DNA from 3 places in the Streptomyces sp. NPDC001594 genome. Region 3 is predicted to be linked to each of the others. Evidence: riboswitches for the same ligand, from Rfam matches in the RefSeq annotation. Region 3 holds a riboswitch; each other region holds the start of a gene.
The links. A riboswitch is a leader RNA that binds a small molecule or an ion and turns the genes downstream of it on or off. The one in region 3 is predicted to bind thiamine pyrophosphate.
Positions count from the first base shown of each region.

Region 1: another riboswitch for thiamine pyrophosphate. It lies ahead of thiO (glycine oxidase ThiO); the one in region 3 lies ahead of thiC (phosphomethylpyrimidine synthase ThiC).
Region 2: another riboswitch for thiamine pyrophosphate. It lies ahead of ACFY0O_RS22320 (thiamine ABC transporter substrate binding subunit); the one in region 3 lies ahead of thiC (phosphomethylpyrimidine synthase ThiC).

Region 1 covers NZ_JBIAVB010000003.1:309,107-311,363, forward strand. Annotated here, with positions in the region: gene ACFY0O_RS07715 (NAD(P)/FAD-dependent oxidoreductase) at 1-753, opposite strand, end outside; TPP riboswitch at 951-1,063, shown strand; gene thiO (glycine oxidase ThiO) at 1,061-2,257, shown strand, end outside.
Region 2 covers NZ_JBIAVB010000011.1:95,094-97,350, reverse strand. Annotated here, with positions in the region: gene rlmN (23S rRNA (adenine(2503)-C(2))-methyltransferase RlmN) at 1-965, shown strand, start outside; TPP riboswitch at 989-1,099, shown strand; gene ACFY0O_RS22320 (thiamine ABC transporter substrate binding subunit) at 1,188-2,257, shown strand, end outside.
Region 3 covers NZ_JBIAVB010000002.1:117,842-120,098, reverse strand. Annotated here, with positions in the region: gene ACFY0O_RS04030 (YibE/F family protein) at 1-1,007, opposite strand, end outside; TPP riboswitch at 1,047-1,191, shown strand; gene thiC (phosphomethylpyrimidine synthase ThiC) at 1,186-2,257, shown strand, end outside.

The DNA.
Region 1 (2,257 bases), on a different contig from region 3:
CCCGGGCAGGGAGGTGCGCAGGTGGGCGTCGGCGGTGACGGAGCCGTCGGGGCCCCGCTCGACGCCGCTGCCGGCGAGCCAGTCGGTGGCGGGGCGGGCGCCGATGCCGACGACGACGGCACCGGCGGGCAGCTCGCCGCCGTCCGCGAGGAGCACCCGGCCCTCCTCGATCCCGGCCACCTTGGCGCCGGTGAGCAGGGTGGCCCCGGCCCCGGCGTACCAGCGGGCCATGGGGGCGGCGACCTCGGCGGGCAGGGCCCCGGCCAGGACCCGGTCGGCCGCCTCGACGACGGTGACGGCGCAGCCGGCCTCGCGGGCGGCGGTGGCGAACTCGGCGCCGATCCAGCCCGCCCCGACCACGACGACCTCGGGGGCGGCGGCCAGCACGGGGCGCAGCCGGGCGGCGTCGTCGAGGGTGCGCAGCAGGTGGACGCCGGGGACGCCGCCGGTGCCGGGCAGGGTCAGCGGGGTGGCCCCGGTGGCCAGGACGAGGACCTCGTAGGGCACGGGGCCGGCCTCGGTGTCCAGCTCGTGGTCGGCGGCGCGCAGGCCCGTGACCTCGACGCCCAGGCGCAGGGTGATGCGCAGGCCTTCGAAGTCGACGTCGAAGGCGGAGTCCTCGGCCTTGCCGAGCAGCACCGCCTTGGAGAGCGGGGGGCGGTCGTAGGGCTGGTGGGGTTCGGCGCCCAGCAGGGTCACGGGGCCGGTCCAGCCCTGTTCCCGCAGGGCCACCGCCGTCTGCACGCCGGCCATTCCGGCGCCGACGATCACGACACCGGGCTCCGCCCGTCCCGTCTGTCCCGTCTGTTCCGGCTGCTGCCGCGTCTGCTGCTGCGTCTGCTCGATCACACGCTCAGCCTAGCCACCTGACGACCCGTCAGGAAAGCGGGGGGCGTCCACCGCGGGGAGGCAGCCTTACCCGCCACCGGCCCCGGGGTTAGTCTGGCCACCGTACCTATCGCGGGAGTCCGGGCGCACCGGGCTGAGAGGGAGGCTGGCCGGCCTCCGACCGTACGAACCTGATCCGGGTCATGCCGGCGAAGGGAGGGGCTGGACGCCCATGCACGCATCCGACAAGGGACCCGACCACCCGTCCGGGCAGCGGTCCGAGCCGCGGTCCGAGCCGCGGTCCGGGCACCGGGGCCACGACGTCCTCGTCATCGGCGGCGGGATCATCGGCCTGGTCACCGCCTGGCAGGCGGCCCGGCACGGGCTGCGCACCGCGCTCGCCGACCCCGACCCCGGGGGCGGCGCCGCCCGGGTCGCGGCCGGCATGCTCGCCGCCGTCACCGAGCTGCACTACGGCGAGGAGACCCTGCTGGGGCTCAACCTCGCCTCCGCCGCCCGCTACCCCGAGTTCGCCGCCCAGCTCACCGAAGCCAGCGGCGGCATGGACCTCGGCTACCGCGCCTGCGGCACCCTCGCCGTCGCCCTCGACGCCGACGACCGCCTCCACCTGCGCGAACTGCACGCCCTCCAGCGGCGCTGCGGCCTGGAGTCCGAGTGGCTCACCGGCCGCGAGTGCCGCCGCCTGGAGCCCATGCTCGCCCCGGGGGTACGCGGCGGGCTGCGCGTCGACGGGGACCACCAGGTCGACCCGCGCCGCCTCGCCGCCGCCCTGCTCACCGCCTGCGAACGGGCCGGGGTGCGCATCCACCGCACCAGCGCGCGCCGGCTGCTCGTCACCGCCGACCGGGCCCGCGGGGCGCTCCTCGACGACGGCACCGAGCTCCTCGCCGACCAGGTCGTCCTGGCCGCGGGCTCACTCAGCGGCCGGCTGGACGGCGTACCGGAGCAGGTGCTGCCGCCCGTACGGCCGGTCAAGGGACAGGTGCTGCGGCTGGCCGTACCGCCCGCCTACGCGCCGTTCCTGTCCCGGACGGTACGGGCCGTGGTGCGCGGCAGCCACGTCTACCTGGTCCCGCGCGAGAACGGCGAACTCGTCGTCGGCGCCACCAGCGAGGAACTCGGCTGGGACACCACCGTCACCGCCGGCGGGGTCTACGAGCTGCTGCGCGACGCCCACGAGCTGGTCCCCGGCATCACCGAGCTGCCGCTCGTCGAGACCCGGGCCGGGCTGCGCCCGTGCTCCCCCGACAACGCGCCGCTGCTCGGCCCGACCGACCTGCCCGGACTGCACCTGTCCACCGGCCACTACCGCAACGGGGTACTGCTGACCCCGCTCACCGGCGACGTGATGGCGGAGCTGCTGACCACCGGCGCCGTGCCGGAGATCGCCCGCCCCTTCTCCCCCCGC
Region 2 (2,257 bases), on a different contig from region 3:
CCCAGCACTACTTCGCCCGCTACGCCCACGACCCGGCGGAGTGGACGGACATCCCCGCGGCCTCGCGCGAGAAGCTCCAGCAGGAGCTGCTCCCCGACCTGATGAACGTCATCCGGCACATCAGCTGCGACGACGACACCACCCGCAAGACCCTGTGGAAGCTCCACGACGGCACCCTCGTCGAGTCCGTCCTGATGCGCTACCCCGACCGGGTCACCATGTGCATCTCCTCGCAGGCCGGCTGCGGCATGAACTGCCCGTTCTGCGCCACCGGCCAGGCCGGCCTCGACCGCAACCTCTCCACCGCCGAGATCGTGCACCAGATCGTCGACGGCATGCGCGCCCTGCGCGACGGCGAGGTCCCCGGCGGCCCGGCCCGTCTGTCCAACATCGTCTTCATGGGCATGGGCGAGCCGCTCGCGAACTACAACCGCGTCGTCGGCGCCATCCGCCGCCTCACCGACCCCGAGCCCGACGGCCTGGGCCTGTCGCAGCGCGGCATCACCGTCTCCACCGTCGGCCTGGTCCCGGCCATGCTGCGGTTCGCCGACGAGGGCTTCAAGTGCCGCCTCGCCGTCTCCCTGCACGCCCCGGACGACGAGCTGCGCGACACCCTCGTCCCCGTGAACACCCGCTGGAAGGTCCGCGAGGTTCTCGACGCGGCCTGGGAGTACGCCGAGAAGTCCGGCCGCCGGATCTCCATCGAGTACGCCCTGATCCGCGACATCAACGACCAGGCCTGGCGCGGCGACCTGCTCGGCCGCCTGCTCAAGGGCAAGCGCGTGCACGTCAACCTGATCCCGCTGAACCCGACGCCCGGCTCGAAGTGGACCGCCTCGCGCCCCGAGGACGAGAAGGCCTTCGTGGAGGCCATCGCCCGCCACGGCGTGCCCGTGACCGTGCGGGACACCCGCGGCCAGGAGATCGACGGAGCGTGCGGACAGCTCGCCGCGAGCGAGCGGTAGGCTGGCCCGCGTACATCATCTGCATATTCCGACAGGGGAGCGCCACAGCGCTGAGAGTGCGGTAACCGTCAGGCCGCAGACCCTCTGAACCTCGCCCAGGTCATTCTGGGTAGGAAGTTCGGTCACCACCTCAAGCTGTTGCGCCCTGCCCGGGCGCCCCGCTCCACTGAGCGCCCGGGCAGGGCCGCGTCTTCTCCTGGTCATACCCAGGAGGAATCGATCGTGAGCACCACCCAGAAGATCGCGGGGGCGGCACTGGCCGCGGCCCTCGGCGTCACCACGCTGACCGCGTGCGGCGGCGGAACCAAGGACGCGGGCGGGGCCGCCGCGAGCGGCTCGCCGAAGTCCAAGACCGTCACCCTCGTCTCCCACGACTCCTTCAACGTGACCGACTCGGTCCTCAAGGAGTTCGAGCAGCAGAGCGGCTACACCGTCAAGGTCCTGAAGTCCGGGGACGCCGGCGCCGCCCTCAACCAGGAGATCCTCACCAAGGGCTCCCCGCGCGGCGACGTCTTCTTCGGTGTCGACAACACGCTCCTCTCGCGCGCCCTCGACAACGGGATCTTCACCCCCTACGAGGCCAAGGGCCTGGCCGAGGTCAAGCCCGAGTTCGTCCTCGACAAGCAGCACCGCGTCACCCCGGTCGACTCCGGCGACATCTGCGTCAACTACGACAAGGCGTACTTCGCCGACAAGAAGATCGCCCCGCCGCAGACGCTGGACGACCTGCTCAAGCCGGAGTACAAGAACCTGCTGGTCACCGAGAACGCCGCGACCTCGTCGCCCGGCCTCGGCTTCCTCCTCGCCTCCGTCGGCAAGTATGGGGATGGGGGCACCTCCCAGGGCGAAGCCTCTGGGGGAGGTTGGAAGGATTACTGGAGCAAGCTCAAGGCCAACGGCGTCGAAGTGGTCGACGGCTGGGAGCAGGCCTACAACGAGCGCTTCTCCGGCTCCGCCGGCGGCAAGAAGGCCAAGGGCGACCGCCCGCTGGTCGTCTCCTACGCCTCCAGCCCGCCGGTCGAGGTCCTCTACGGCGAGCCCCAGCCGGCCGAGGCACCCACGGGCGTGGCCACCGGCACCTGCTTCCGCCAGGTCGAGTTCGCGGGCCTGCTGAAGGGCGCGAAGAACGAGGAGGGCGGCAAGGCCCTCATCGACTTCCTGATCGGCAAGAAGTTCCAGGAGGACATGCCGCTCCAGATGTTCGTGAACCCGGTGGTCAAGGACGCGAAGCTGCCGGAGGTGTTCACCAAGCACGGCGTGGTCGTCGAGAAGCCGGAGAACGTGGCCCCCGA
Region 3 (2,257 bases):
AAACCGCTCATGTCGATGTCCGGGTACAGGCCGTGGATCAGCCCGGTGTTGTCGTCCGTGTTCCCGCTGAGGAACGCCCAGTCGATGAACAGTGAGCCCAGCAGGCCGATCAGCAGCAGCGAGACCAGGGTGCCGAGGACGGCCACCGAGGTGCGGGCGGTCAGGCCGTGGCACATGTAGAGGGCGATCAGCATGATCGCGCTGGCCCCGACCACCGCGACGACCAGGGGGTTCGAGCCCTGGAGGATCGCCGGGAGGATGAACAGGGTCAGCACCCCGAAGCTGACCACGAGCGCGATGAGCGCGAACAGCCCGCGCATCCGGCCGACGACCACCACCGCGACCGCGAAGATGCCCGCCAGCAGGGCCATCGGGAACTTCCGGTTCAGGTCGATCACGGAGTACTGGAGGTCACGCGGCGCGTCCGGCGCATAGGCGACCACCACCTCCTGCCCCTTCTCCAGCTGCCGCGGCGCACCGGGCTGGACGATCTCGAAGAAGACGCGGCCCTTGTCCGGCCCGGTGCCCACCTCGACGGTCGCCCTCTTGCACGCACCGCCCGGCGACGTCTGCGCCGCACCCCCGGGGGCGGGGGCGCCCCCGGGGGGCGGAACCTGCGCGGCGTTCACCGACTTGCAGTCGATGTCGGCGAGCGCGACCACCTTGCCCTGCTGCGTCTGGCGGTCGAAGCCCACCCCGGTGCGCTGGTGGGCGGGGGCTCCGCCGGGCCACAGGACCACCAGGCCGACGAAGACGGCGGCGGCGAAGGGGATCAGTACGGCGGAGATCACCCGCCGCAGGTGCTTGGACACGGGGGCGGCGGGGCCGTGCCCGTGACCGTGCCCATGGGAATGCCCGTGGCCGTGGGAGTGCCCGGCTGGGCCACCGGCCGCGTGCCCGTGGGACGCGTGTTCGTGACCGGTGTGGCCAGTGGGCTCGTTGGGCTCGGTGGGGGGAGGTGGCGAGGTCGTCACCGGCAGATCATCGCAAGAGATGAGGGGGCCCACTGTTCAGCACGCCACAGATGACGCTAGCGTGGGGGCTACTTTGCACAACGCGGGAGCTCGGAGCACCGGGCTGAGAGGGCGCTGATCACCGTACGCGCAGCAGATTGCGTACGGGAGGAGGCTGCGTCGACCGCCGAACCTGTTACCGGGTAATGCCGGCGTAGGGAGATCAGGTCTCATGACCATTCAGGACGCACGCACGCCTGCCGCCGGCGAGAACGCCGACGGCCAGACCGAGCGCCAGCCCGGCTGGCACAAGGGATACCTGGCGGGTTCCCGCCCCGACATCCGGGTGCCGGTCCGCCAGGTCCACCTCACCAACGGCAAGGACGTCACGCTCTACGACACGTCCGGTCCGTACACCGACCCGCAGATCGAGACGGACGTCCGCCGCGGGTTGCCGCCGCTGCGTGAGAACTGGATCATCGGCCGCGGTGACACCGAGGAGTACGCGGGCCGCCCCGTGCGCCCCGAGGACGACGGGATCAAGCACACCTCGCCGCGCGGCGGCCTCAAGAACCTCGACGCGGTCTTCCCCGGCCGTCCGCGCCTGCCGCGCCGCGGTCGCGGCGGTCAGGCCGTCACGCAGCTCGCGTACGCCCGGCGGGGCGAGATCACCCCGGAGATGGAGTACGTCGCGATCCGCGAGAACGTCTCCCCGGAGGTCGTTCGTGAGGAGATCGCCGCAGGTCGCGCGGTGCTCCCGGCCAACGTGAACCACCCGGAGATCGAGCCGATGATCATCGGCAAGCGGTTCCTGGTGAAGGTCAACGCCAACATCGGCAACTCGGCCGTCACCTCCTCCATCGAGGAGGAGGTCGACAAGATGACCTGGGCCACCAAGTGGGGCGCGGACACGGTCATGGACCTCTCGACCGGCCGCAACATCCACACCACGCGTGAGTGGGTCCTGCGCAACTCCCCCGTCCCGATCGGCACCGTGCCGCTCTACCAGGCGCTGGAGAAGGTCGACGGCCGTGCCGAGGACCTCACCTGGGAGATCTACAAGGACACGGTCATCGAGCAGGCCGAGCAGGGCGTCGACTACATGACGGTCCACGCCGGCGTGCTGCTGCCGTACGTGCCGCTGACGGCCCGCCGCAAGACCGGCATCGTCTCGCGCGGCGGCTCGATCATGGCCGCCTGGTGCCTGGCGCACCACAAGGAGAACTTCCTCTACACGAACTTCGAGGAGCTCTGCGAGATCCTCGCGGCGTACGACGTCACGTACTCACTGGGCGACGGCCTGC